One region of the Scandinavium lactucae genome, then DNA from elsewhere that is predicted to be linked to it. Evidence: predicted binding sites of a transcription regulator. Region 1 holds the regulator's gene; each other region holds the start of a gene.
The links. The regulator PurR, encoded in region 1, represses purine synthesis genes. The targets are predictions, from matches to a motif close to CANGCAAACGTTTGCNTG.
Positions count from the first base shown of each region.

Region 2: a site for PurR is predicted at 7,947-7,964, ahead of guaD (guanine deaminase). Genes of this name have one in related genera too.
Region 3: a site for PurR is predicted at 7,641-7,658, ahead of cvpA (colicin V production protein). Genes of this name have one in related genera too.

Region 1 is NZ_JAWXRD010000040.1:4,480-14,545, forward strand. Features, by position in the region: gene punC (purine nucleoside transporter PunC) at 1-805, opposite strand, end outside; gene punR (DNA-binding transcriptional activator PunR) at 913-1,824, shown strand; gene purR (HTH-type transcriptional repressor PurR) at 1,843-2,868, opposite strand; gene cydH (cytochrome bd-I oxidase subunit CydH) at 3,162-3,251, shown strand; gene SIK69_RS17680 (MFS transporter) at 3,428-4,594, shown strand; gene sodB (superoxide dismutase [Fe]) at 4,636-5,217, opposite strand; gene SIK69_RS17690 (C40 family peptidase) at 5,340-6,143, opposite strand; gene SIK69_RS17695 (Grx4 family monothiol glutaredoxin) at 6,482-6,829, shown strand; gene rnt (ribonuclease T) at 6,873-7,523, opposite strand; gene gloA (lactoylglutathione lyase) at 7,629-8,036, opposite strand; gene SIK69_RS17710 (alkene reductase) at 8,115-9,212, opposite strand; gene SIK69_RS17715 (TetR/AcrR family transcriptional regulator) at 9,267-9,866, opposite strand; gene SIK69_RS17720 (DUF1289 domain-containing protein) at 9,977-10,066, shown strand, end outside.
Region 2 is NZ_JAWXRD010000040.1:145,820-155,885, forward strand. Features, by position in the region: gene SIK69_RS18400 (MFS transporter) at 1-655, shown strand, start outside; gene rspA (starvation-sensing protein RspA) at 830-2,044, shown strand; gene SIK69_RS18410 (Zn-dependent oxidoreductase) at 2,056-3,075, shown strand; gene SIK69_RS18415 (MFS transporter) at 3,129-4,505, shown strand; gene SIK69_RS18420 (mannitol dehydrogenase family protein) at 4,661-6,124, shown strand; gene SIK69_RS18425 (GntR family transcriptional regulator) at 6,221-6,907, opposite strand; gene ydfG (bifunctional NADP-dependent 3-hydroxy acid dehydrogenase/3-hydroxypropionate dehydrogenase YdfG) at 6,998-7,750, opposite strand; gene guaD (guanine deaminase) at 8,157-9,485, shown strand; gene xdhA (xanthine dehydrogenase small subunit) at 9,482-10,066, shown strand, end outside.
Region 3 is NZ_JAWXRD010000030.1:250,224-260,289, reverse strand. Features, by position in the region: gene flk (flagella biosynthesis regulator Flk) at 1-539, opposite strand, end outside; gene pdxB (4-phosphoerythronate dehydrogenase PdxB) at 645-1,781, shown strand; gene SIK69_RS13260 (aspartate-semialdehyde dehydrogenase) at 1,851-2,864, shown strand; gene truA (tRNA pseudouridine(38-40) synthase TruA) at 2,864-3,676, shown strand; gene SIK69_RS13250 (DedA family protein) at 3,703-4,362, shown strand; gene accD (acetyl-CoA carboxylase, carboxyltransferase subunit beta) at 4,539-5,453, shown strand; gene folC (bifunctional tetrahydrofolate synthase/dihydrofolate synthase) at 5,524-6,792, shown strand; gene dedD (cell division protein DedD) at 6,782-7,492, shown strand; gene cvpA (colicin V production protein) at 7,714-8,202, shown strand; gene purF (amidophosphoribosyltransferase) at 8,236-9,753, shown strand; gene SIK69_RS13220 (UbiX family flavin prenyltransferase) at 9,851-10,066, shown strand, end outside.

The DNA.
Region 1 (10,066 bases):
TCCATTTCTGCAATGCGCCACGACAGCCGTAGCCACCGACCAGGAAGGCGATGGTTTGCGGCACGTAGCTCAGGCCAATCACCGTTGGGCCATAACCCATAGCGCTAAGAATGAACGGTGAACCGGTCAGCCATGCAAAGAAGCTGGCAGAGCAGGCGGCATAAATCAGCACGTTGCCACGATAATCGCGAGAGCGCAGCAGGGTCATAAAGGTCAGCGCTTTCTCTGTTTTATGCGGCACGTTCTGCGTCGGCTTTTTCAGTCGCAGCGCCGGGACCATCAGCACCAGGGTAATGGCAAACAGAGTGGCGAAAATCATCTGCCATTCGAAGTGATGCAAGATCCAGCTTCCGAGTAGCGGAGCCAGCGCAGGGGAAAGCCCGACCAGCGGCATCACCGTCGCGAAAATGCGGTTAGTGCGCTCTGGCGGATAATAATCGGTCACCATTGCCTGCCAGGTAACGGCGGCGGCACACACGCCGAAGGCCTGAATAAAGCGCAGCACCAGCAGCGTAGTGGCATCACGCACCCACAGCATGCCAATACAGCCAATGGCAAAAATGGCCAGGCCGATCAGCAGAATAGGTTTCCGACCATATCGGTCGGATAACGGTCCCCACAGCAGCTGAGCAAACGCAAACCCGGCCAGGAACAGGCTCAGGCTGGCGCTAACCGCTGCCGCCGGGGTCTGTAAATCATTCTGAATTACCGCAAACGCGGGCAAATACATGTCGGTCGCCAGAAAACCGAGCACGCTTAGGCCCGCTAGCCAGCATAAAAATCCTTTACCAGGAATATTGTTCATTCTATTTCTCGTCGCAGGTGTACATGGCAGCAGAGTGTAGGGAGTGCAACTTCGCTTGTGAAACGCTAATATTTGTCTGGTGGAATCAAATTTTTTGCAGGCAGCCTATGTGGTCAGAATATTCGCTTGAAGTCGTGGACGCCGTGGCGCGTAACGGCAGCTTTACCTCCGCCGCGCAGGAGTTGCACCGTGTGCCTTCTGCGGTCAGCTATACCGTTCGTCAGCTGGAGGAGTGGCTGGCGGTTCCGTTGTTTGAACGACGGCATCGCGACGTCGAATTAACGCCCGCCGGGGCGTGGTTTTTGAAGGAGGGACGGTCTGTTATCAAAAAAATGCAGATCACCCGTCAGCAGTGCCAGCAAATTGCCAATGGCTGGCGCGGTAGTCTGGCGATTGCGGTGGATAACATCGTCCGTCCGGAGCGCACCCGGCAAATGATTGTCGATTTTTATCGCCACTTTCAGGATGTCGAACTGTGTGTGTTCCAGGAAGTATTTAACGGCGTGTGGGATGCGTTATCTGACGGCCGTGTCGAATTGGCGATTGGTGCCACGCAGGCCATTCCGGTCGGAGGACGTTACGCGTTTCGCGATATGGGAATGCTGAGCTGGAACTGTGTGGTCTCCAGCCGACATCCGCTGGCGCAAATGCGCGGTCCGCTGAGTGATGACGTGTTGCGCAACTGGCCATCATTGGTGCGCGAAGACACCTCGCGCTCATTGCCAAAACGCATCACCTGGCTGCTGGATAACCAGAAACGGATTGTCGTGCCGGACTGGGAGTCGTCCGCGACCTGTTTGTCTGCCGGTTTATGCGCCGGAATGGTGCCTACGCACTTTGCCCGACCGTATATCGACAGCGGGGAGTGGGTGGCGCTGGAGCTGGAAAATCCGTTCCCGGATGCAGCGTGTTGTCTGACCTGGCAACAAAATGACATGTCACCGGCGTTAAGCTGGCTGCTGGACTATCTGGGGGACAGTGAAACGTTGAATAAAGAGTGGTTGCAGGAGCCGGAATAACCGGCCCCTGAGAGGTGATTAGCGGCGATAGTCGCGGAACGGACCGTCAGCTACCGAGCGGCGTTCGATCAGGCGTGGATGCACCTCAATCGACTGCGACTCTTCACGCTTGTTGACGATCCTGTCGAGCAGCATGTCAAAAGCGGCTTCGCCCAGCGAATCTTTCGGTTGGTGAATGGTGGTCAGCGCCGGGGTAAAGAAACGGGCGTTGCGCACATTATCGTAACCGATCACTGAAATATCTTGCGGCACGCGTAAACCCATCTCGTCAGCGGCACACAGGGCACCCATCGCCATGATGTCGCCGCCGCAGAAGACGGCGGTAGGGCGCGGCTGTTGCGCAAGGATCTGCTGCATTGCGCGATAACCGGATTCCGGTTCGAAGTCGCCCTGCACGATCCAGTTTTCAGGCACGTTAATCTGCGCTTCTTCCATCGCTTTCATAAAGCCCGCCAGACGACCCGCTCCGGTGTTACGCTCCATTGGGCCTGGGATCGCTCCGATTTCACGGTGACCACGTTCGACCAGATAACGTCCGGCCAAATAGCCGCCCTGGAAAGCATTATCAATCACGGAGTCGGTAAAATCGGCTTTCGATTCGCCCCAGTCCATCACCACCATCGGGATGTGGCGATACTCTTCCAGCATGTCGAGCACCGCCTGCGGGTACTCCGAACACATCACCAGCAGACCATCGACGCGCTTTTGCGCCATCATCGACAGATACGCCTGCTGCTTTTCGAGGTTGTTCCAGGCGTTCCCCAGAATCAGGGTATAGCCTTTTTCGAAGCAGCTTTTTTCAACGGCTTCAATGATCTCGGCAAAGTAGGCTGCTTCGCTGCTGGTCGCCAGCAGGCCAATAGTCTTGGTGTGATTGACCTTCAGGCTGCGCGCCACGGCGCTTGGCGAGTAGTGCAGTTCTTTGATGGCTGCCCATACCGCGTTGCGGGTATCTTCCGCCACGAAGCGAGTCTTGTTAATTACATGTGATACAGTTGTAGTGGAAACGTTTGCGCGTTTCGCTACATCTTTAATTGTTGCCATTCGTTCTCACTCCAGACCCTTTCCTTACGCCTGATTATCGACACGAAAACGTTTGCCTTTACACACCCTGGATACAATTCATTTGAATTGCGGTACGCCGGGAAACGACACAGAACGACGGGAGGGGGTCAATGGCTGCTACGCTTTTAAATTAGCGTGGAATTTTGTCTGATTCTTACGGAAAGGGAAAGAGAAAAATCGTTATGCGCCGAAAACCTGCGAGATTTTTGCGTATGATTGTGCAAAAATGAGCAGGCTCACTTTTGTTGTGGGGATTAAAAGGAGAAAAATTGATGAGTACCGACCTGAAGTTCTCTTTAATGACGACCGTAATTGCTCTGGCCCTGATCGTGGCCGCCGGGCTGACCGCCGTACTGCACTGATTTACCCGGAGGGAGAAATCTCTTCCTCCTTCTCATTTCCCTTCTGATTGTTATCAATTTCGCAAAAAACTTTTGCCATTTTGTTTACTTCTGTTTTTTTGTGATTGATGTCATGCTTTTGACTTCTGTTTTTGCACCATCCCCCTTCCCGGCGGATGGCTGACTGGAGTCGTACCATGAAAATCAATTTTCCCCTGCTGGCCTTAGCGATAGGGGCGTTTGCCATCGGCACCACGGAGTTTTCGCCGATGGGCCTGCTGCCGGTGATTGCCAAAGGCGTCGATGTCTCTATTCCCGTGGCGGGAATGTTGATCAGTGCTTATGCCATTGGGGTGATGGCCGGGGCACCGCTGATGACGCTGCTGCTCTCTCATCGCGCACGGCGTAATGCGCTTATTTTCCTGATGGCGATTTTCACTCTTGGTAATGTGCTCTCGGCTATCGCGCCGGATTACACCACGCTGCTGCTGTCACGCATTATTACCAGCTTAAACCACGGGGCATTCTTTGGGCTTGGCTCGGTGGTGGCCGCCAGCGTTGTGCCGAAACACAAACAGGCTAGCGCCGTGGCGACCATGTTTATGGGGTTGACTATCGCCAACATCGGCGGGGTTCCGGCGGCAACCTGGCTCGGTGAAACCATCGGCTGGCGGATGTCGTTCCTCGCAACGGCTGGTCTGGGCCTGGTGGCGATGCTCAGTCTGTGGTTCTCTCTGCCAAAAGGGAGCAGTGGTGAACGCCCGAATGTGAAACAGGAACTGTCGGTGCTGATGCGTCCACAGGTGCTGACGGCCCTGTTGACCACCGTGCTCGGTGCAGGCGCGATGTTCACCCTGTACACCTACATTTCGCCCGTGTTGCATAGCCTGACGTCGGCATCCCCGCAGTTTATTACCGCGATGCTGGTATTGATTGGGGTGGGTTTCTCGCTCGGTAACTATCTGGGCGGCAAGTTTGCCGACCGTTCGGTGACCGGCACGCTGAAAGGCTTCCTGCTGCTACTGATTGTTATCATGGTGTCGATTCCATGGCTGGCGCAGAGTGAAATTGGTGCGGCCGTGAGTATGGTTATCTGGGGTGCCGCGACCTTCGCGGTGGTGCCTCCGCTGCAAATGCGCGTCATGCGCGTGGCCCATGAAGCGCCAGGCCTGTCGTCATCGGTGAATATCGGGGCGTTCAATCTGGGGAATGCGCTGGGCGCGGCGGCGGGCGGGGCGGTAATTTCCGGCGGCCTCGGCTACAGCTTTGTGCCGGTGATGGGCGCGATTATTGCCGGTATTGCCCTGTTGGTGGTGCTGTTTAGTGGTCGTCGTCAGCCGGAAGAAGCGTTTTCAAGCCATTAAGAATATGCCCGGCGGGAGAGGTCTATCCGCCGGGCCAGAAATTATGCTGCCAGATTCTTAGCAACAAATTCCCAGTTTACCAGCGCCCAGAAATGCTCGAGGTAGTTCGGGCGGGCGTTACGGTAGTCGATGTAATACGCATGTTCCCATACGTCTACGGTCAGTAATGGTTTCGCATCCGTGGTCAGCGGGGTACCCGCGTTAGACGTGGACACGATAGCCAGTTTGCCGTCCGCTTTCTTCACAAGCCAGGTCCAGCCTGCGCCGAAGTTTTTAACCGCCGCATCGGTGAACTGCGCTTTGAATTCGGCAAAGCTACCAAAACTTGCGTTAATGGCGGCCGCGACCTCGCCGGTTGGTTCGCCACCGGCGTTCGGTGCCAGGCAGTGCCAGTAGAAGGTGTGGTTCCATACCTGAGCGGCGTTGTTGAACACGCCCGCTTCGGACGTGCGCACGATTTCTTCTAAGGTTTTGCCTTCAAAAGCGGTGCCTTTGATCAGATTGTTGAGATTGGTGACGTAGGTCTGATGATGCTTGCCGTAATGGTATTCCAGCGTTTCAGCGGAAATGTGTGGTGCCAGGGCGTCTTTTGCATACGGTAATGCAGGTAATTCGAATGACATTGCTTATTCTCCCTATTGTTATTAATACCCAATAGCCATGTATTGAGTAGGGATAGGGTAGCAAATTAAAAGATGTGGCTAAAGAGGAACTTACCCAGCCGCTTTCACGGCAGGGTGAGGGGTTAGCGAATCGTTTTCGACGTCATCACGCGGCGTGCACCGACATAATGGTTTGCCCAGTAATCTTCGCTCAGGGAGGTAATCTGGATATCGCGACCAGAGCGAGGTGACTGGATGAATTTTCCATTCCCGACATATACCCCAACATGATCGGCAGTGCCGCGGCCACGGGTGCGGAAGAACACCAGATCGCCACTTTGCAACTCGCCACGGTCAACGGAACGGGCATCGCGCAGATGGTACATTTCATTCGCGGTGCGCGGAATACGGAATTTCACGAGGTCTTTATAGGCGTAATAAACCAGACCGCTGCAGTCGAAACCGGTACGTGGCGACGAGCCACCCCACCGGTAAGGTTTGCCAATCTGGCCCATCAATTTATTCATCGCCGTTTTTTGTGCTTTCTGCACGCGGGCTTTGTGCGCATCCGCAATGGTCAGCGGCTTCACTTCTTCATTAACGCATTTCTTTTTATGGCCTTTACGCGCGCTGCATCTCTGCACCATTTTTGCCGAGGCGGTTTTTAATGCGGGGCTACGGGTTTTTCGAGAAGAGGCGGTTTTGCTGACGGTGGAAGTGGTTTTACTTTTTGCGGCCGTTTTCTGCTTAACGGTGCTGGTTTTCTTTTTCGCGGTGGTTTTGCTTTTGCTGCTGGTGGTTTTCTTTTTGCGGTCTGATTTGGCCTGGTGCGATTTCTGAGAAGCAGAAGACCGCGCCTGTTCAGACGCATGAGACAAAGGGGTCATCGACAGCGATGTAAACAGTAAAGCGCAGAGCGTGATCGAGAATTTATTTATTCGCGCCACTGAGCATTCCTCTGTTAGGCAGGCAAACACTCATGCCTGGGTATGATTGACAAAACGAATCGATTCTAATGCATAAAAACACTTATTGTTAATATACTTTTTGTATCTGATGCACTGTTTCGTTAGCGACTGCAAAAAAATGCGTCAATGTTGACATAAGATGCTCGGAAAATGCTCAAGCTATGGGCGGCGTGGCCGATAAAGGCATATTTTTAAGGCAACTTCACCGCGCCAGAGGTAAAATGTATTTGCGTGAACAAAATGTTATTTTCTGACAGCAGTCGTTGGCGTTACACTGATTGACTACAGTCATAAAAAGAAGTTTAAGGAAGCAAGACATGAGCACCACTCTTGAGAAAATCCAAAGCCAAATCGCTGAAAACCCAATCCTTCTGTATATGAAGGGTTCTCCGAAGCTGCCAAGCTGTGGTTTTTCCGCTCAGGCGGTTCAGGCACTGTCTGCCTGTGGCGAGCGCTTTGCCTACGTCGATATCCTGCAGAACCCGGACATTCGCGCCGAGCTGCCGAAATACGCTAACTGGCCAACCTTCCCGCAGCTGTGGGTTGATGGCGAACTGGTTGGCGGCTGTGACATCCTGATTGAGATGTACCAGCGCGGTGAACTGCAGACGCTTATCAAAGAGACGGCGGCTAAGCATAAAGACGACGAGCAGCCTGCTGAGTAAGTCTTTGTCTGGCAATAAAAAAGCGACCAATGGTCGCTTTTTTTTATTCTGCGTTTTCTGGCATCGGCAACGGCCAGCCGCCGAGACGCTTCCAGCGGTTGACGATTTCGCAGAACAGCTGTGCGGTTTGTTCCGTGTCATACAGGGCAGAGTGCGCGAGGTTACCATCGAATGCCATCCCCGCTGCGAGGCAGGCTTTCGACAGCACGGTTTGGCCTAATGCCAGGCCGCTTAATGCCGCAGTATCGAAGGTGACGAACGGATGGAATGGGTTACGCTTCAGCCCGGCACGCTCGGCAGCGGCCATCATAAAACTGTGATCGAACGTGGCGTTGTGCGCCACCATGATCGCGCGGTTACACTCCTGATCCTTCATTCCTTTGCGCACTTCTTTAAAAATGGCATGCAGGGCATCGTACTCGCTGACGGCACCACGCTCAGGATCGTTAGGGTCAATCCCGTTAAAAGCCAGCGCCTCAGGGACCAGATTTGCCCCTTCAAACGGTTCAACGTGAAAATGCAGTGTGCTGTCCGGCATTAGCCAGCCGTCTTCGTCCATCTTCAACGTCACGGCGGCCACTTCAAGCAGTGCATCCGTCTTGGCGTTAAAGCCTGCGGTTTCTACATCAATGACTACAGGATAAAAACCACGGAAGCGGTCGCACAGTGCATTACGTTGAGCGTTGTCGGACATCAGGATCTCTTAGGCTTACAAAAAGTAGCGCGCATTATGGCAAATTTTGCCGGCGGTTGCAGCAGAGGCGGGAGTAAAAAAAGGGTGCCTTAGCACCCATGAACCTTAATGACCCAGACCTTTACCAGCGTCTTTGGCTTCAATCAGTTCGATTTTATAGCCGTCCGGATCTTCAACGAAGGCGATGACCGTGCTGCCGCCTTTCACTGGACCCGCTTCGCGAGTGACGTTGCCGCCGTTATTGCGGATGCGCTCGCAGGCTTGTGCTGCATCATCAACGCTCAGTGCAATATGACCATAGGCGCTACCCAGCTCATAGCTGTCGACGCCCCAGTTATAGGTCAGTTCGATAACCGCTTCTTCGCTCTCCGGGCCGTAGCCGACGAAAGCCAGAGAATATTTGTATTCCGGGTTTTCGCTGGTGCGCAGCAGCGACATGCCCAGCACCTTAGTGTAGAAATCAATCGAGCGTTGCAGGTCGCCAACGCGCAGCATGGTGTGAAGTAGGCGCATTCTCTTTCCCTTAAGGTCTTGTTCGTAAAACAGGAATATCAGTATAGCGGCGGATGCCCGCCGCTATCAATCAGGGGATTAGAGAGCAGGGTAATCGGTATAGCCTTCCGCGCCGCCGCCGTAGAAGCTTTCCGGACGCTGCGGGTTGAGTTCCGCTTTACGCTCCAGACGTGCAACCAGGTCCGGGTTGGCGATGTAGGCGCGACCAAACGCCACAGCGTCAATCAGGCCTTTGGCAATCAGGTCTTCCGCTTTTTCAGGGGTGTAGGCACCGGCCCCGATAATCGGGCCATGGAAGCGTTCACGTACTTTACGACGGAATTCTTCGGTATAAGGCTGACCGCCTGCCCAGTCTGGCTCGGACATGTGCAGATAAGCAATGCCACGTTTGCCCAGTTCTTCAATCAGATACAGCGCATCGGCTTCTTCATTCGGGCCGTTGTCCGTGTTCTGGAAAGAACCAATTGGCGATACGCGAATACCAATGCGATCGGCACTCCACTCTTTGCTGACGGCATCAACCACTTCAAGTACCAGACGGGCACGATTTTCGATACTGCCGCCGTACTGGTCGGTACGCTGGTTAGCGGAAGGCGACAGGAACTGGTGCAACAGGTAGCCGTGAGCAGAGTGCAGTTCGACGAGGTCGAAACCTGCTTCGCGTGCATTAGCAACCGCCTGACGAAAGTCATCCACGATGCCAGGGATCTCGCTAAGTTCCAGCGCACGCGGGACAGAGGTATCTTCACGGGTCGCGTTGCCGTTGGCATCACGCAGGGAGGTACGGGTACCTGCGCTCAGCGCAGAAGGGGCAACTGGTGCCTGGCCGCCTGGCTGTAGGCTGTTGTGCGAAATACGCCCGGTGTGCCACAGCTGAACTGCCATCAGGCCGTTTTCAGCGTGAACGCCAGCGGTGATTTTTTTCCATGCCGCGATTTGCTCCGGGCTGTGCAGGCCGGGTGCGCCAGCGTAGCCTTTCGCCTGGGCAGAAATCTGTGTAGCTTCGGAGATAATCAGGCCGGAGCTTGCGCGCTGGCGATAGTATTCACCCATCAGTGGGGTTGGAATGTCACCCGGTTCAATGCTGCGCAGGCGCGTCAGCGGGGCCATCAGTACGCGGTTAGGCAAAGTAACAGCGCCGACCTTCAGCGGGGTGAACAGTTTCTGTTGTGACATAAGAACTCCTGAGTAGACCGGTCGTCTAGTGATTCGTGAAATAAAAACGCCTGTTTATATGACAGGCGCGGCAATCATAGTCTTTGCATGTTCGAGCGCGCTTTCCAGCGGCGTCGAACTGCGTGAAATCTTGGCCTGAAGGTTCGCCCCCAGCCACAGGGAGTACAGCACCTCGGCTTGGGTATGGGCATCACCGTGGAAGGTGAGGCTCTTCTCTTTACGGCCTTCTTCCAGTGCGTGGCTCAGCAGGACAATAATCTGGCTGGCCCCTTTGTTCATTTCGGTGCGCATCACTTCTGAGAGGTCACACACCTCGGCGGAGAGTTTCACCGTCAGACAACCGCTGATAATCCCCTGTTGGCAGAACTGGGTCAGGGTATGCTGATAGTAAGCCAGCAGGCGGTCACGGTAGTTGCCTTCACCGTGGGCAAAATGCTCAGCCAGACGGCAGTGGTAATCGGCGTAGTGACGCTCAAGCAACGCCACACCAAATGCTTCTTTAGAGCGGAAATAGTGATAAAACGAGCCTTTCGGCACTTCCGCCGTTTTCAGCAGTTCGCTCAATCCCATTCCGGTAAAGCCGCGATGCATACATAACCGTTCGCCAGTGGCGAGGAGATGTTCGCGAGTATCATGTTCGGTGTGTTTGTTCATGGGGCTAAATGTAGTAGACCGATTGGTCTAATGCAAGCGAAAAGTGTTTGGCAGTTGCAGGAAGAGCGATATCAGGCTTCAATGAGAGTAAGCAAATGACAGGGGGCGGTGTGGCAGAACAACTGGAGTTTTTCCCGGTACAAAGCCCGTGCCGGGGTATCTGTCAGTCTGATGAACGCGGCTATTGTAGGGGCTGTATG
Region 2 (10,066 bases), 140 kb from region 1:
GCGTGAATATCTTTCGGCACCGGTCACCGCGAAACCCAAACTGGCATTCAGCGAATGGTTAGCGCTGTTTAAACGCCGCACCACTTGGGGAATGATCCTCGGGTTCTCCGGGGTGAACTACACCGGCTGGCTGTATATCGCCTGGCTGCCGGGCTATTTGCAGGCCGAGCAGGGTTTCAGCCTGGCAAAAACCGGCTGGGTGGCGGCAATCCCATTCCTCGCGGCAGCGGTGGGCATGTGGACGAACGGACTGGTGGTCGATGCCCTGGCTCGGCGCGGCTTCGATCTGGCTAAAACGCGCAAAACGGCGATTGTGCTGGGCTTGATCCTCTCGGCGCTCGGCACGCTGCTGGTGGTGCAATCTTCCACCCCGACGCAGGCGGTAGCATTTATTTCGATGGCGCTGTTCTGCGTCCATTTCGCCGGAACCTCCGCGTGGGGGCTGGTGCAGGTGATGGTGGCTGAAACCAAAGTGGCCTCGGTAGCGGCTATTCAGAACTTCGGCAGCTTTGTGTTCGCCTCCTTTGCGCCGATTGTCACCGGTTGGGTCGTCGACACCACGCACTCGTTTAATCTGGCGCTGGTGATCGCCGCCTGCGTCACCTTTACCGGGGCACTGTGCTACTTCTTCATCGTCAAAGACCGCATCGAATAACGCTTTCATACCTCTCTTGACTGCCCGGTCAGCCTCGCGCTGCCGGGCAAACTCCCATGTTACCACTTTGATAAATTCTGTGATCGGCTGGGCTTTTTTCGATCAATATACTTGTATGGTAGTTAGGTGTGGGCGTAGATTTGCCCCATCAACGATGAGACGTAAGGACTGAAAATGAAGATTGTTGCCGCAGACGTATTTGTCACTTGCCCGGGGCGTAACTTTGTCACCCTGAAAATTACCACTGAAGATGGTCTAACCGGCCTTGGCGATGCCACGCTGAACGGGCGCGAGCTGTCGGTGGCATCGTATTTGAAAGATCATCTCTGCCCACAGCTGATTGGACGAGATGCGCACCGTATCGAAGACATCTGGCAGTTCTTCTATAAAGGCGCGTACTGGCGTCGCGGCCCGGTCACCATGTCGGCGATTTCAGCGATCGATATGGCGCTGTGGGATATCAAAGCCAAAGCCGCCAATATGCCGCTGTATCAGCTGCTCGGCGGCGCGTCCCGGGAAGGGGTGATGGTCTATTGCCACACCACCGGGCACACCATCGACGAAGTGCTGGACGACTACGCCCGCCACAAAGAGATGGGTTTTAAAGCCATTCGCGTCCAGTGCGGCGTACCGGGAATGAAAACCACCTACGGCATGGCGAAGGGCAAAGGTCAGGCCTATGAGCCTGCTACCAAAGGCCAGTGGCCGGAAGAACAGCTCTGGTCGACGGAAAAATACCTCGATTTCACCCCAACCCTGTTTGAAAAAGTACGTGACAAATTTGGCTTCAACGAACACCTCCTGCATGACATGCACCATCGTCTGACCCCAATAGAAGCCGCGCGTTTTGGCAAAAGCATTGAAGATTACCGCCTGTTCTGGATGGAAGATCCGACCCCGGCGGAAAACCAGGAGTGCTTCCGTCTGATTCGCCAACACACCGTTACCCCGATTGCGGTGGGTGAAGTGTTCAACAGCATCTGGGACTGTAAGCAGCTGATTGAAGAACAGCTCATCGACTACATCCGCACCACCATTACCCACGCGGGCGGGATCACCGGGATGCGGCGCATTGCTGATTTTGCCTCGCTGTATCAGGTGCGTACCGGTTCGCACGGGCCATCAGACTTGTCACCAGTGTGCATGGCAGCGGCGCTGCATTTCGATCTGTGGGTGCCGAATTTTGGCGTTCAGGAATACATGGGCTATTCGGAACAAATGCTGGACGTGTTCCCGCATAACTGGACCTTTGATAACGGCTATATGCATCCAGGTGACAAGCCAGGCCTCGGCATTGAGTTCGATGAAAAGCTGGCCGCCAAATATCCGTACGATCCGGCGTATCTCCCGGTGGCGCGCCTGGAAGATGGCACGCTGTGGAACTGGTAAGGAGTCTTTCGATGAAAAGCATAGTGATTCGCCAGCCTAATGAGCTGGTGATAGAAGACCGCGACATCCCGCAGCCCGCCGTGGGCGAAGTGCGGGTGAAGGTCAAACTGGCTGGGATCTGCGGTTCGGACAGCCATATTTATCGTGGGCACAACCCGTTCGCCAAATACCCGCGCGTTATCGGCCATGAGTTTTTCGGCGTGATTGACGCAGTTGGGGAAGGGGTGAGCGATGCCCGCCTCGGCGAGCGCGTCAGCGTCGACCCGGTGATCAGCTGCGGCGAGTGCTATCCGTGTTCTATCGGCAAACCGAACGTCTGCACCTCGCTGGTAGTACTGGGCGTACATCGCGATGGCGGATTCAGTGAATACGCGGTAGTGCCTGCGGGCAATGCCTGGACCATCCCGGACAGCATCGAAGACAAGCACGCGGTGATGGTTGAACCATTCACCATCGCGGCGAATGTCACCGGGCAGGCGCAACCGATCGAGCAGGACGTGGCGCTGATTTACGGTGCCGGGCCGATGGGCCTGGTGACCGTCCAGGCGCTGAAGGGCGTTTATAAGGTCAAACAGGTGATTGTCGTCGACCGCATTGCCGAACGACTGGCGATGGCCGAACGCTGCGGCGCTGACTGGACCTTTGATAACAGCAGCCAGTCATTGCAGACCGCACTGGAAGAAAAAGGCATCAGGCCGACGCTGATTGTCGATGCCGCCTGTCATCCGTCGATATTGCAGGAGGCCGTCAATCTGGCATCACCCGCCGGGCGCATCGTGCTAATGGGCTTCTCCAGCGATCCGTCGCAGGTGGCGCAGCAGGGGATCACCGGTAAAGAGCTGACTGTCTACTCCTCACGCCTGAACGCCAATAAATTCCCGGTGGTGATCGACTGGCTGAAAAAGGGGCTGATTGACCCGGATAAGCTCATCACCCACGTGATGGATTACCGGCACGTCAGCGATGCCATCGAACGTTTTGAGAAAGACCAAAAGCACTGCTGCAAGGTCCTGTTGACCTTCGCAGTTTAGAAAAATAAAAGCGCGAGTGAGTGGTCCGCACCTTACATTCAGAGATAACGACTATGACGCAACATCAACCTGTACGAAGCACCAAAGATCTGGTCCGCGCCGCCGTATCCGGCTGGTTAGGTACGGCGCTGGAGTTTATGGATTTCCAGCTCTATTCCCTTGGCGCGGCGCTGGTATTCCATGAGATTTTCTTCCCCGAGCAGTCGGCGGCGATGGCGCTGATCCTGGCGATGGGTACCTACGGCGCGGGCTATATCGCGCGTATCGTCGGGGCGTTTATCTTCGGCAAAATGGGTGACCGGATTGGCCGTAAAAAGGTGCTGTTTATCACCATCACCATGATGGGGATTTGCACCACTCTGATAGGTGTCCTGCCAACCTACGCCCAGATTGGGATCTTTGCGCCGGTGCTGCTGGTCACCCTGCGTATCGTGCAGGGGCTGGGCGCGGGGGCAGAAATCTCTGGGGCCGGAACGATGCTGGCAGAATATGCACCCAAAGGGAAACGCGGCATTATCTCCTCGCTGGTTGCCATGGGCACCAACTGCGGCACGCTTAGCGCCACGGCTATTTGGGCGGTAATGTTCTTCTTGCTCGACCGGGAATCACTCGTAGCCTGGGGCTGGCGCGTGCCGTTCCTGGCAAGCGTAGTGGTGATGATTTTCGCCATCTGGCTGCGTCTGAATCTTAAAGAGAGCCCGGTGTTTGAAAAGGTCAGCGAGAGCGGGGCGGTTGCCAGTGCGGCAGTCGCCGACGAGACATCGCTGGGGGCAATGTTCCGCAGTAAAACGTTCTGGCTGGCGACCGGGCTGCGCTTTGGTCAGGCCGGTAACTCAGGGCTGATTCAGACGTTCCTCGCTGGTTATCTGGTGCAGACGCTCCTGTTCGATAAGGCTATCCCGACCGATGCGTTGATGATCAGTTCCGTGATCGGTTTTATCACCATCCCGCTGCTGGGCTGGCTGTCAGACAAATTTGGTCGCCGTTTGCCGTACATTATCCTCAATATCTCGGCCATCATCCTCGCGTATCCGATGCTGGCGATCATTGTCGATAAAAGCTACAGCGCCAGTACCATCATGCTGAGCCTGATAGTCATCCATAACGTGGCAGTACTCGGGCTGTTTGCCCTGGAAAACATCACCATGGCGGAAATGTTCGGCTCGCGAAATCGCTTTACCCGCATGGCGATTGCCAAAGAAGCGGGCGGCCTGGTGGCGGTGGGCTTTGGTCCCTTGCTGGCAGGCATCTTCTGCAACGTAACCGGCAGCTGGTGGCCGATGGTGGCGATGGTTATCTGCTATTCGGTGATTGGCCTGGTGTCGGCGATATTAATGCCAGAAGTCTGCGACCGCGACCTGAGTTTGCCGCAGGATGCCGCCGAACGCGCAGCGGCTACCGCTGATTCACGGCTGGGGCAATATAGCTAAAGGCAACCGTGTGGCAGCCAGAGTCTGATAAGGCTGTCACACAACTTTCATTTCATGTCATACCACTTGCACAGAAATTAATGCAAATCAAAGTTCGGGGCGCTCACCGGGCTATTCTAGTATGGCAATGAGCGTCCTCAACAGTGAGTCATAAAATGCAAAACACGCTTTTAACCGCTAAGGCGACCGTACCCGCTTACGACCGCACCAAACTCGTTTCCCGCATTGTGCATCTTGGCTTTGGCGCGTTTCACCGCGCACACCAGGCTGTCTACACCGATATCCTGGCACAGGAGCACAACAGCGACTGGGGCTACACCGAAGTGAATCTGATTGGCGGTGAGCAGCAAATTGCTGATCTCAAACGCCAGGATAACCTGTATACCGTGGCGGAAATGTCTGCCGATGCCTGGACCGCACGCGTGGTCGGGGTGGTCAAAGACGCGCTGCACGCGCAGGTTGATGGCCTGGAGACCGTGCTGGCGAAAATGTGCGAGCCGCAGGTGGCGATTGTATCGCTGACCATTACCGAGAAAGGCTACTGCCACTCACCGGCCACCGGGGAACTCAACCTCGGAAACTCGCTGATCGCTGCCGACCTGCAAAACCCGCATCAGCCGACCTCCGCGCCTGGCGTGGTGGTGGAAGTCCTGGCGCGTCGTAAAGCGGCGGGCCTCCCGGCATTCAGCGTAATGTCCTGCGATAACATGCCGGAAAACGGCCACGTGCTGGGTAACGTGGTGCGGGCCTATGCCCGGGCGCTGGACAGCGACCTGGCTGAGTGGATTGAGCAGAACGTCACTTTCCCGTCCACCATGGTTGACCGTATCGTCCCCGCCGTCACCCCGGAAACGCTGGATAAAATCGAAGCCATCACCGGCGTGCGCGATCCAGCGGGCGTGGCTTGTGAACCGTTCCGTCAGTGGGTTATCGAAGATAACTTTGTCGCCGGTCGTCCGCAGTGGGATAAAGCCGGAGCCGAACTGGTGTCCGACGTTATTCCGTTTGAAGAAATGAAGTTGCGTATGCTCAACGGCAGCCACTCGTTCCTTGCCTATCTCGGCTATCTGGCGGGTTATCAGCACATCAATGAGTGTATGGCAGACGACAACTACCGTCGTGCTGCCCATGCGCTGATGCTGAAAGAGCAGGCCCCGACCCTGAAAGTACAGGGCGTAGATCTCGGACGCTACGCCGACCTGCTGATCGAGCGCTACAGCAACCCGGCGCTGCGTCACCGAACCTGGCAAATCGCGATGGACGGCAGCCAGAAGTTGCCTCAGCGTATGCTGGACTCCGTGCGCTGGCATCTGGCGAAAAACAGCGACTTCTCGCTGCTGGCGCTGGGCGTGGCAGGCTGGATGCGTTACGTTGATGGCATCGACGAGCAGGGCAATGCGATTGAAGTGTGCGATCCGCTGCTGAGCACTCTTCAGGCCGTGGTGCAGAACAGCGCCCAGGGCGAAGCGCGGGTTAACGCGCTGCTGGGGATCGAGGCGATTTTCGGCAACGAACTGCCGCAGGAAAGTCGGTTTGTGACCCAGGTAACGCATGCCTATTTGTCACTGCTGGAGAAAGGGACCAAAGCCACCGTGGCGGCCTTCGCAGCAAAACTGTAATAAAAAATGCCGCCTCATACGGGGCGGCATCTTCATCTCTCTTTTGCCTGTGGCGCGGTGCTTGCCAGTCCTGGGTTATCGACAAAACCAACTTAATTAGTCTTCGCTAAACCAGTCGCGGTTTTCCTGGCGAATGAGCAGCACCGATTCACTGATTTCCTGCAGATGAACGGTCATCGCTTTATCCACGGCGTCGACGTCACGTTTTTCCAGCGCGCTAAAAATATCCTGATGCTGACGCAACAGCATCTCCGGGGAGGAGATGTGATCGAGGCTCATGTAGCGCACCCGGTCAATGGCCGCTTTGATGTTTTCAATCGTTTCCCACGCCAGTTGGCAATCGGCGATTTGCGACAATAACTGGTGGAATTCATCGTCGAGTTGAAAGAAGTCGGCCAACTGCTGGCGGTCGATGGCAATGCGTTGCTGATGCAGATTCTGCTCCAGCTGGTAACACTGGGCATCGGTAATCATCGCAGCGGCCCGGCGCACCACCGCACATTCAATTGCCTGGCGCACGAAGCAGCCGTTACGCACCTGTGACAGGGAAATCTTATTCACATAGCTGCCGCGCTGCGGTCGGATCTGAATCAGTCCATTTTCAGCGAGCTTAATAAAGGCTTCCCGTACCGGCTGGCGCGACACGTCAAACCGAACCGAAACCTCTTTCTCGGACAGCGGCGTCCCCGGGGCTATCAGGCAATGCACGATATCCCGGCGCAAAATACGGTAAATTTGCTGGTTCACGGGCTGGGTCGGATTGAGTTGCGATTCTGCGGCCATGGCTCTTTCTTCATTGCGGGGTAAGTGCGTTATTTTACGCGGATTTTAGCGCTACGCCCAGCCCGGCCTGCTGACCGGGCGGGTTTATTATCACGAGCCCTGGCGGTGAACGCTCAGCCCGGCGTAGGTCTGGCTGACTGGCATCATCTCAAGGGTATTGATGTTGACGTGTTTTGGCAGCGTCGCCACCCACCAAACCGCTTCGGTCACGTCTTCCGCCGACAGCGCATTGGCATTTTCATAGGCTTTTTCAGCTTTCGCATCGTCGCCTTTGAAGCGCACGTTGGAAAACTCAGTCCCGCCCACCAGGCCTGGCTCGATATCGGTCACGCGAACGGCGGTGCCGTGCAAATCGGTACGCAGGTTGAGGCTGAACTGGCGCACGAAGGCTTTGGTTGCGCCGTAGACGTTGCCGCCCGCATAAGGCCACTTTCCGGCGGTTGAGCCGATGTTGATGATATGACCACGATTACGTTCCACCATGCCCGGCAGCACCGCACGGGTCATGTAGATCAGGCCTTTATTGTTGGTGTCGATCATCGTTTCCCAGTCATCGACGTTGGCTTGATGCGCCGGTTCCATTCCCAGCGCCAGCCCGGCGTTATTAACCAGAATATCAATATTGCGCCAGTCGGCAGGGAGGTGGGCGATCATCTCTTCAATGGCGGCGCGGTTACGCACGTCGAGCTGCGCGGTCAGCAGGTTGTCGCCGAGCTCTTCTTTCAGCTCCTGCAGGCGTTCGTGACGACGGCCAGTGGCGATAACTTTATGGCCATTGGCGATAAAACGGCGGGTGATGCTTTCCCCGAACCCGGCGGTCGCGCCGGTAACAAGTACGATCATTCTTGCTGTTCCTCAATGCTTTAACTGTCTTACTACCATAGCACGCACGGTTATTCTGCGGTAACGGAAGTTACTGCCCGTTATCACCGCATTTCGCCCGTTCGGCGTGCGCGGTAGCGGTGCAAATGCGCCATCGCTGTGCAATAAAAAATGACCGAATCTGCCTGCGCGACCTAATAAAGATGTTCATATATGCAATGCAACCGTTTGCCGAAATAAGCAATCGGTTGCGGGGTGAATATTATTCATTTTGTTGCGCAAGAGCATGAATAATATTTAACGCATTGAAATACAACGTTAATGTTAAATTTAAAAGCTGGCACTCTCTTTGCAATCTACTCTGACAATACACCTGCAAATAGTTGCCCGGCACGCAGCGGGGAAAGAGATTAAAAAGAGGTCAGAGATGGTGGAATATCACTGTGCGGTGCGCGGAAGCTTTTTTGATATCGCTGCTGTGGCAGAAAGCCCGCAAGACATTGCCCGACAGGCGCGCTTCCTTGAGGACGGTCTGTTGTTTATCGCCGACGGACGGGTGACGGCGTTAATGCGCTGGGAAGAAGGGCAGCCGCTGCTGACGCAACCCGACGGGTGGGTCGATTTACGCGGCAAGTTAATCGTGCCGGGCTTCGTCGATACCCATCTGCATTATCCGCAAACCGAAATGATCGGCGCGTTTGGCGAGCAACTGCTTGAATGGCTGACCACCTACACTTTCCCGGTGGAAAGTCAGTATGGCAACGCCGGGCACGCGGCGCAGATGTCGACGTTCTTCCTGAACCAGCTACTCTCAAACGGCACCACCACCGCGCTGGTGTTTGGCACCGTGCATCCGGAATCCGTTGACGCGCTGTTCGCCGCTGCCGCACAGCAAAATATGCGTCTGATTGCCGGGAAGGTGATGATGGATCGTAATGCGCCGGACTACCTGACCGAAACCGCCGAGCAGAGCTACCAGCAGACCCGGGAGCTGATCCTGCGCTGGCATAACCGTCAGCGGCTGGGCTATGCCATCACACCGCGCTTTGCGCCGACATCGTCTCCCGCCTTACTGGAAGCGGTGCAGCGCCTGCGAGAAGAATTTCCTGACACCTGGCTACACACCCATCTCAGCGAAAATACACAGGAAATCGAATGGGTCAAAAGCCTGTGGCCGGAGCACGAAAACTATCTCGATGTGTATCACCATTACGGTCTGACCGGGAAACGCAGCGTGTTCGCGCACGCCATTCATTTGCAGGAGGCCGAGTGGGATTGTCTGCATCACAGCGATTCGGCGGTGGCGTTTTGCCCGACCTCCAATCTGTTCCTTGGCAGTGGTCTGTTCCGGCTGCAAACCTGCTGGCAGAAGCAGGTCAAAATGGGCATCGGCACCGATGTTGGGGCAGGCACCACCTTCAGCATGTTACGCACCCTCGGCGAAGCCTACAAAATCGGCCAGTTGCAAAGTTACCGTCTGTGCGCCAGTGAAGCGTTCTATCACGCCACCCTGGGCGGCGCGCGGGCGCTGTGTCTGGATGAAAAAATTGGCAACTTCGCGGTCGGTAAAGAAGCCGATTTCGTGGTGCTCGACCCGGCGGTGACCCCGCTGCAACAGCTGCGCAGCGCCCGCTGCAACGATATCTACGAACGCCTGTTTATGCTGATGACCCTTGGTGACGACCGGAATATCGACCAGACGTGGATCAACGGCGCATGCGCCTGGCGACGCGATGCCCTGGAGGTGGCGGCATGACTCAGTTCTTACTCAATCAGCAGACAATGACGATCGACAACATTGATCCTAACCTGACGGTGCTGAACTGGTTGCGTACCGACCGAATGCGCTGTGGCACCAAAGAGGGTTGCGCCTCCGGTGACTGCGGGGCTTGTACCGTGGTGATCGGCAGCGTCGAGGAGGGCAAAATGCGCTACCAAAGCGCCAACGCCTGTTTACTGTTAGTCGGTCAGTTGGCCGGGAAACAGTTGCTGACGGTGGAAGATCTGGCTGACGGCGGTGAACTGCATCCGCTGCAACACACGCTGGCCTGTGGACACGCCTCGCAGTGCGGATTCTGTACGCCCGGCATCGTAATGTCGGCCTTCGCGATGCACAAAAGCGGCGTGGCAGCAGACACTACGTCCGTCACGCATCATCTCGGCGGCAATCTGTGCCGCTGCACCGGTTATCGACCGATTATCGAAACGGCAAAACAGATCCTCAACATGCCCTGTAGCGATAAATTCACGGCGTCAGAAGCCCAAACGATGAAACAGCTTCTGGCCCTGGGCGTGACGTCTGACGACGCTCTGCTAAGGCCGGACTCACTGGAGACA
Region 3 (10,066 bases), on a different contig from region 1:
GCGGCCGCCACTTTGGTCACCATCTGATTCAGGGTGTTGTGTTCGGCAGGCTGGAGCGGCCGGTCGGTGGCGGGACGCTGCTGTGGCTGAGGAATAGTCAGCTCATTTTTTTGCAGCAGATGCAGCACGTTTTTGAGCTGATCGGGCGTGAGCTGGCTCAACGCCGTCTGACCGTACTGCTGACGGATATAATCGCTAACAGCCTGACGGTTGTTCCCCTGACTCAACAGCTCGGACAGCTGCGAGACCACCTGGCGCACCGCCTGGCTTTGCTCGGCGGTAGCCAGACGCTGATTCAGGTTCTGTTCCGCCGCCGGGAAATGCCTTGAGAGCAGCTGCGCATCATTCTTCAGACCCAAATCGTGCTTCATGCCGGCCCACACCCCGGCGCTCTGCTGCGATGTCAGCGCGACCAGGCGCGTGATCAGCCGCTCGAGCACGGTGCGTTGCTGGGTGGAGAGGGGTTGCTCGCCGATGTTGTTAGTGACCGCTGTTTCCCCTGGAGGGCGGGCGGGCATACCTGAAATAGGTTGCGTCATGATAAATCCTGAATGTCGGTCGGTGTTCTCAAGGCTCAGTGTTCCTGGCCGCGAGATTATGGCACACTTCCCCGGTTAACTCTCGTTCCAGACAGGTACTGTATCGTGAAAATCCTTGTTGATGAAAATATGCCCTATGCCCGCGAGCTGTTTAGCCGCCTGGGTGATGTGAAGGCCGTTCCGGGTCGTCCGATTCCACAGCATGAGCTTGATGATGCGGATGCGCTAATGGTGCGTTCGGTCACCAAAGTGAATGAAGCGCTGCTGGCCGGGAAGGGCATTAAATTTGTGGGCACCGCGACGGCGGGGACTGACCACGTCGATGAGGCATGGTTGAAGCAGGCCGGGATCGGCTTTTCTGCCGCACCCGGCTGTAATGCAATTGCCGTCGTGGAGTATGTTTTCTCGTCATTGTTGATGCTCGCGGAGCGTGACGGTTTTGCGCTGGCTGACCGCACGGTCGGGATCGTCGGCGTCGGCAATGTGGGGGGGCGGTTACAAAAACGTCTGGAAGCGCTGGGTATTCGCACCCTGCTGTGCGATCCCCCACGCGCGGATAACGGCGACGAAGGCGATTTCCGCAGCCTGGATGAACTGGTACAGGAAGCCGATGTGCTGACCTTCCACACCCCGCTGTTCAAGGATGGACCGTACAAATCGCTACATCTGGCCGATGAAGCGCTGATTTCACGCCTCAAGCCTGGCACTATTCTGATTAATGCCTGTCGCGGACCCGTTGTGGATAACGCCGCACTGCTCAAATGCTTGCAGACGGGGCAGGATTTACGCGTGGTGCTGGATGTCTGGGAGCCCGAGCCAGAACTGAATACCGATCTGTTGGCGTTGGTTGATGTCGGCACCGCGCATATTGCGGGCTATACGCTGGAGGGGAAAGCGCGCGGAACCACCCAGGTATTTGAGGCATATAGTGAATTTATTGGTCAACGTCATCAGGTTGCGCTGGAGACGCTGCTCCCCCCCCCGGAGTTTGGCCGAATTACCCTGCACGGTGAACTGGATCAGGCGACGCTAAAAAGGCTGGTGCATTTGGTGTATGATGTGCGCCGCGATGATGCGCCGCTGCGGAAAGTGGCGGGGATCCCCGGCGAGTTCGACAAGCTGCGTAAAAACTATCTTGAGCGCCGCGAATGGTCTTCGTTAAACGTCCTGTGTGACGATGCCCGGACGGCTGAAACACTGAAAAATTTAGGATTCAACGCCGTTCATCACGCAGCGCGTTAATGTCTTCTTAATACGCCCGGCCAGATACTCTGGCGGGGCGGCTATTTTTTATTTCTGGAGTAAACCACCATGTCTGAAGGCTGGAATATTGCCGTACTGGGCGCAACGGGCGCCGTAGGTCAAGCCCTGTTTGAAATTCTTGCAGAGCGTCAGTTCCCGGTGGGAGAGATTTATGGCCTGGCGCGCAGCGAAAGCGCCGGCGAGTCTCTGCGCTACGAAGGCAAAACCGTTCGCGTACAGGACGTTGCAGAATTTGACTGGACCCAGGTTCAGTTAGCGTTTTTTGCCGCCGGAGCCGAAGCCTCTGCGGCCTGGGCGGAAGAAGCCGCTAACGCAGGCTGTCTGGTTATCGATATGAGTGGCCTGTTCGCCCTCGAGCCTGACGTACCGTTGGTCGTGCCTGATGTGAACCCGTTCGTGCTGGCAGATTATCGCAACCGTAACATCGTCGCAGTGCCGGACAGCCTGACCAGCCAACTGCTGACCGCGCTGAAGCCACTGATTGACGACGGCGGCCTGGCGCGTATCGGCGTCACCTGCCTGATGGCAGCCTCTGCGCAAGGCAAGAAAGCGGTGGATGCGCTGGCCGGTCAAAGCGCCAAATTGCTCAACGGCATTCCGATTGACGACGACGATTTCTTTGGTCGTCAGCTGGCCTTTAACATGCTGCCGATGCTGGCAGACCGCGAAGGCAGCGTGGCGGAAGAGCGCCGTATCGTCGACCAGGCGCGTAAGATTATGCAGGACGAAGGCCTGATGATTTCGGCCCAGTGCGTTCGCGCACCGGTGTTTTACGGTCATGCGCAGATGGTGAGCTTCGAAGCGATGCGTCCGCTGGCGGCGGAAGAGGCGCGTGATGCCTTTACCCGCAACGAGGACATTGCCCTGTCGGAAGAAAGCGAGTTCCCGACACAGGTAGCCGATGCCTCCGGTAGCGCGCATCTGTCGATTGGCTGCGTGCGTAACGATTATGGGATGCCGGAGCAAATCCAGTTCTGGTCCGTGGCCGATAACGTCCGTTTTGGCGGCGCACTGATGGCGGTGAAAATCGCTGAGAAACTGGTTCAGGAGTATATGTACTGATGTCTGAAGTGGAAGCGCTGCCAGTCTTTAAAATCGCGCTCGGCATTGAGTACGACGGCAGCAAATACTACGGCTGGCAACGGCAGAATGAAGTGCGCAGCGTGCAGGAAAAGCTGGAAAAGGCGCTGTCGCAGGTAGCGAACGAGCCGATTCACGTCTACTGCGCCGGGCGTACCGACGCAGGCGTACACGGCACCGGCCAGGTGGTGCATTTTGAAACGCGTGCGTTGCGCAAAGACGCGGCGTGGACGCTCGGCGTAAATGCGAATTTACCTGGAGACATCGCGGTGCGTTGGGTGAAAGCTGTGCCGGACGATTTCCACGCGCGTTTCAGTGCCACCGCGCGTCGTTATCGTTACGTGATTTACAATCATCGTCTTCGTCCGGCGGTCTTAAACCAGGGCGTAACCCATTGTCACCAGGCGCTTGATGCAGAACGTATGCAGCGTGCGGCGCAGTGCCTGCTCGGTGAGAATGACTTTACCTCGTTTCGTGCGGTGCAGTGCCAGTCGCGCACGCCGTGGCGAAACGTGATGCACATTAACGTCGAACGTTACGGTGCCTATGTGGTGGTGGATATCAAAGCCAATGCTTTTGTTCATCATATGGTGCGGAATATTGTGGGCAGCCTGATGGAAGTAGGTGCCGGAAACCAGCCGGAGAGCTGGATTGCAGAGCTACTGGCAGCGAAGGACAGAACGCTGGCGGCAGCGACGGCAAAAGCGGAAGGGTTGTATCTGGTCTCTGTGGATTATCCGGACAGGTTCAACCTTCCCAAGCCGCCTATGGGTCCGCTGTTTCTGGCGGACTGAATGCAGTCACTTAAGGTTAAGTCACTATGGATCTGATTCGCTTTCTGATTGATTTTATTTTGCATATTGATGTGCATCTGGCTGAGCTGGTCGCCCAGTACGGTGTCTGGGTTTACGCAATACTGTTCCTGATCCTGTTCTGTGAGACAGGGTTGGTCGTGACGCCGTTCCTGCCCGGTGATTCGCTGCTGTTTGTTGCCGGGGCATTGTCTGCGCTGCCGACTAACGACCTGAACGTCCATCTGATGGTGGTGCTGATGGTCATCGCGGCAATTGTCGGTGATGCATTGAACTACACTATCGGGCGGGTATTTGGCGAACGGCTATTTAGCAATCCGAACTCGAAAATCTTCCGTCGTAGCTATCTGGATAAAACGCACCAGTTCTATGAAAAGCACGGCGGTAAAACCATTATCCTCGCGCGCTTTGTGCCGATCGTCAGAACCTTCGCACCGTTCGTGGCGGGCATGGGGCACATGTCCTATCGTCATTTCGCGGCCTATAACGTGATTGGCGCGCTGCTGTGGGTGCTGCTGTTTACCTACGCGGGTTACCTGTTCGGCGACCTGCCGATTGTGCAGGAAAACCTGAAACTGCTGATCGTGGCGATCATCGTGCTGTCGGTTCTGCCGGGCGTTATCGAGATAATCCGCCATAAGCGCGCCGCAGCAAAGCAGGCAAAATAAGCAAAAGCCCTGAGAATGGCGTAAAGTGGCACCGGTTCGACCACTTTTTTATCCCATGTTCAGGGCTCTTATGTTTTAATGTGCAACATTTCATGGTCTGTAAGCCCTTAAAATGGCATTATTCGCCGCTTACAGCAAAAACTGGCATCGACCAGGTTCAGGCAGAAAGGTTATCAATGAGCTGGATTGAACGAATTAAAAGCAACATAGCCCCCACCCGCAAGGCGAGTATTCCGGAAGGGGTATGGACCAAGTGTGACAGCTGCGGACAGGTTCTCTATCGCGCCGAGCTGGAGCGTAACCTGGAGGTTTGCCCGAAGTGCGATCACCACATGCGTATGTCAGCGCGTAACCGCCTGCATAGCCTGATGGATGAAGGTACGCTGGTGGAACTGGGTAGCGAGCTTGAGCCGAAAGATCTGCTGAAGTTCCGTGACTCCAAGAAATACAAAGATCGCCTGGCCTCTGCTCAGAAAGAAACGGGCGAGAAAGACGCGCTGGTCGTAATGAAAGGCACTCTGTTTGGCGCGCCGATCGTGGCCGCTGCGTTTGAGTTCTCCTTCATGGGTGGCTCAATGGGTTCTGTAGTTGGCGCTCGCTTTGTCCGTGCCGTTGAATACGCACTGGAAAATAACTGCCCAATGGTGTGCTTCTCCGCCTCCGGCGGCGCACGTATGCAGGAAGCGCTGATGTCGCTGATGCAGATGGCGAAAACCTCTGCGGCGCTGGCGAAAATGCAGGAACGCGGTCTGCCGTACATTTCTGTCCTGACTGACCCAACCATGGGTGGCGTTTCCGCAAGCTTCGCCATGCTGGGCGATCTCAATATCGCTGAGCCGAAAGCGCTGATCGGTTTTGCCGGTCCACGCGTTATCGAGCAGACCGTGCGAGAAAAACTGCCGCCGGGCTTCCAGCGCAGTGAGTTCCTGATCGAGAAAGGCGCGATCGACATGATCGTCCGTCGTCCGGAAATGCGCTTTAAGCTTGCCAGCATTCTGGCGAAGCTGATGAATCTCCCGGCACCAAACCCGGATGCACCACGTGAAGCCGTGGTGGTACCGCCGGTACCGGATCAGGAACCAGAGGCCTGATAATGCAAAGGGCAGGGCCAGACGGCGCTGCCCTTTTTGCTTGTGCTAACCGTTAACTATCGCGGGTATCATGGAAAAAGAACTCACTCCTCTCGCCACGTCGCCCCTTGCTGCGTGGCTTTCTTATCTGGAACACCTGCACAGTAAAACCATCGATTTGGGGCTGGCTCGCGTAAGCGAGGTCGCCGCGCGGATGGGCGTCCTGAAACCGGCTCCGTTCGTGTTTACCGTGGCGGGAACCAATGGCAAAGGCACCACCTGCCGAACCCTCGAATCGGTGCTGATAGCCGCAGGTTTTAAGGTCGGTGTTTACAGCTCCCCGCACCTGGTCCGTTACACTGAGCGCGTACGTGTGCAGGGGGGGGAGCTGGCTGAAACGGCTCACACCGCCTCGTTTGCTGAAATCGAACAGGCCCGGGGCGAGATTTCCCTGACCTATTTCGAATTCGGTACGCTGTCTGCATTATGGCTGTTTAAGCAGGCGCAGCTCGACGTGGTTATCCTCGAAGTGGGGCTTGGCGGCCGTCTGGACGCGACGAACATCGTCGATGCGGACGTGGCGGTGGTGACCAGCATCGCGCTGGATCATACCGACTGGCTGGGGCCCGATCGCGAAAGCATTGGTCGCGAGAAAGCGGGCGTGTTTCGCGCTGGCAAACCGGCGGTGGTCGGTGAACCGGATATGCCGCAGACGATTGCTGAGGTCGCGCAAGAGAAGGGCGCAGTGCTGTTGCGTCGCGGTGTTGACTGGCAGTTCGACGTGAACGACAACGGCTGGCAGTTCCGCGATGCGCAGGGCGAGCTGACCCATCTGCCGCTGCCGCAGGTGCCACAGCCAAACGCGGCGACGGCGCTGGCCGCGTTGCGCGCCAGCGGGCTGGCTATCAGCGAGCAGGCTCTGCGCGACGGCATTGCCAATGCGATGCTGCCGGGGCGTTTCCAGGTGGTGAGCGACCAGCCACGGCTGATCCTTGATGTGGCACACAACCCCCATGCGGCGGCTTATCTGGCGGAACGTCTGAAAATACAGCCTACAACCGGGCGCACGCTGGCAGTGATTGGTATGCTTCATGATAAGGATATTGCTGGCACCCTGGCTTGTTTATCAGATGTGGTCGATAGCTGGTATTGCGCCCCGCTGGAAGGCCCCCGTGGCGCGACGGCGGAACAGCTGGTGGAACATTTGCGCGACGGCGCAGTCTATGCCACTGTAGCGCAGGCGTGGCACGCCGCGATGGCTGATGCCCGCTCACAAGATACGGTGCTGGTGTGTGGTTCGTTCCACACGGTAGCCCATGTAATGGAAGAGATGGACGCGGGGAGAACCGGTGGCGAGTAAGTTTCAGAATCGTTTAGTCGGAACCATTGCGCTGGTGGCATTAGGAGTCATTGTGCTTCCGGGGCTGCTGGATGGTCAGAAAAAGCATTACCAGGACGAGTTTGCCGCTATTCCGCTGGTGCCAAAACCGGGCGATAAGGATGAGCCGGATATGCTGCCTGCGGTGACGCAGGCACTGCCTTCCCAGCCGCCAGAAGGTGCAGCGGAAGAGGTCAGGGCGGGTGATGCGGCTGCGCCGTCGCTGGATGCGTCGCGTTATGCGGCGAACAGCGGCGCGAATGGGATAGATGATGTCCCGCCGCCGGTGCAGCCGAAGCCAAAACCGGTAGCGCCGAAACCGCAGGTACAGACGCAGACCAAACCACCGCGGGATAACACCAGCGCGCAGCTGGCCGCCGCGTCTGAAGCGCCGCCAGCGCAACAGAAACCGGTAGCCGACGATAAACCGGTGCCAACCGGCAAAGCGTATGTTGTGCAACTGGGTGCGTTGAAGAACGCCGACAAGGTCAATGAAATTGTTAGCAAACTGCGCGGCGCGGGATACCGGGTATTTACCGCCCCTTCCACACCGGTACAGGGTAAAATCACCCGTATCCTGGTGGGGCCAGACGCCTCGAAAGACAAGATGAAAGGTTCGCTTGGCGAGCTGAAACAGTTGTCTGGTCTTAATGGCGTGGTGATGGGCTATAGCCCTAACTAGCATTTTAAATACCCGACGCAACGTCGGGTAGAGAACCGAATCGATGAGAATCGACATGGGCTGAAAAGTGCCCTCAGAGGCCAAAAGTCCACCCGGCGTTGAGCATTTTTTCAGCGCCATTTTTATTTGGGCGGGGAAAGGAAATCCCTACGCAAACGTTTTCTTTTTCTGTTAGAATGCGCCCCGAACTGGACGACAGGGCGTAAAATCGTGGGACAACTATGGTCTGGATTGATTACGCCATTATTGCGGTGATTGGTTTTTCTTGTTTGGTAAGCCTCATCCGCGGCTTTGTTCGTGAAGCATTGTCACTGGTAACGTGGGGTTGTGCTTTCTTTGTTGCCAGTCATTACTACACTTATCTGTCTGTCTGGTTTACGGGCTTTGAAGACGAACTGGTTCGAAACGGGATAGCTATCGCGCTGTTGTTTGTCGCGACGCTAATCGTCGGTGCTATCGTTAACTATGTTATCGGTACGCTGGTTGAAAAGACGGGCCTGTCGGGTACCGACAGGGTGCTTGGGATCTGTTTTGGTGCGCTGCGTGGAGTGCTTATCGTTGCCGCCATACTGTTCTTCCTCGATACCTTCACCGGCTTTTCGAAAAGCGATGACTGGCAAAAGTCACAGCTTATCCCGCAGTTCAGCGTCGTCATCCGGATGTTTTTTGACTATCTGCAAAGCTCGTCAAGTTTCTTGCCCAAAGCATAAGCTTTGGGGAGTTCTGAACGAGGAAAATGACGTATGTGCGGTATTGTCGGTATCGCCGGTGTTATGCCGGTAAACCAGTCGATTTATGACGCGTTAACGGTGCTTCAGCACCGTGGGCAGGATGCCGCGGGCATCATCACCATTGATGCAAACAACTGCTTCCGTTTGCGTAAAGCCAACGGCCTGGTGAGCGATGTGTTTGGCGCTGTGCATATGCAGCGTCTGCAGGGCAATATGGGTATCGGCCACGTCCGCTACCCTACTGCTGGCAGCTCCAGCGCGTCCGAGGCGCAGCCTTTCTACGTTAACTCACCTTATGGCATCACCCTTGCGCACAACGGCAATTTGACTAACGCCCATGAGCTGCGCAAGAAGCTGTTTGAAGAGAAGCGCCGCCATATCAACACCACCTCCGATTCTGAAATCCTGCTCAACATCTTTGCCAGCGAGCTGGACAACTTCCGCCATTATCCGCTGGAAGCTGACAATATCTTTGCCGCCATTGCTGCCACTAATCGCCTGATCCGCGGGGCGTATGCCTGTGTGGCGATGATTATCGGTCACGGCATGGTGGCCTTCCGTGACCCGAATGGCATTCGTCCACTGGTACTCGGTAAGCGTGACATCGGCGATGGGCGCACCGAATACATGGTGGCTTCTGAAAGCGTGGCGCTTGATACGTTGGGCTTTGAATTCCTGCGTGACGTAGCACCTGGTGAAGCGATTTACATCACCGAAAAAGGCCAGCTGTTTACCCGTCAGTGTGCTGACAACCCGGTGAGCAATCCGTGCCTGTTCGAATATGTTTACTTTGCGCGCCCGGACTCGTTTATCGATAAAATTTCGGTTTACAGCGCACGTGTGAACATGGGCACCAAACTCGGCGAGAAAATTGCCCGCGAATGGGAAGACCTGGACATCGACGTGGTTATCCCGATCCCGGAAACCTCCTGCGATATCGCGCTGGAAATCGCCCGTATTCTCGACAAGCCGTATCGTCAGGGCTTTGTGAAGAACCGCTACGTTGGCCGCACCTTCATCATGCCGGGCCAGCAGCTGCGCCGTAAATCGGTGCGCCGTAAGCTGAACGCCAACCGCGCTGAGTTCCGTGATAAAAACGTGCTGCTGGTAGATGACTCCATCGTGCGCGGCACGACATCAGAGCAGATTATCGAGATGGCCCGTGAAGCCGGGGCGAAGAAAGTGTACCTGGCGTCGGCTGCACCGGAAATTCGTTTCCCGAACGTCTACGGGATCGATATGCCAAGCGCGACCGAGCTTATCGCTCACGGTCGTGAAGTGGATGAGATCCGCCAGATAATCGGTGCCGACGGGCTTATCTTCCAGGATCTTAACGATCTTATCGATGCGGTCCGCGCCGAGAACCCGGATATTCAGCAGTTTGAATGCTCTGTCTTTAACGGGGTGTACGTCACCAAAGACGTTAACCAGCAGTACCTCGATTATCTCGACACCCTGCGTAACGACGACAGCAAAGCGCTGGCGCGTCAGAACGAAGTTGAAAACCTCGAGATGCACAACGAAGGTTAAGCGTCTTCACGCCCTCTCGCTGCGAGAGGGCGTCTTTCCTTGCAACTCCCTCTGAAATACGGCAAAGTCAGCCCCAGTACGATGACAGGGCACAATCATGAAACGACTCATTGTTGGAATTTCCGGTGCCAGCGGCGCTATCTATGGCGTACGGCTGTTGCAGGTGCTGCGTGACGTCGGCGGCGTGGAAACCCATCTGGTCATGAGCCAGGCAGCGCGTCAAACGCTGGCCCTCGAAACGGACCTTTCTTTACGTGATGTGCAGGCGTTGGCCGATGTGGTCCACGACGCGCGCGATATCGCCGCCAATATT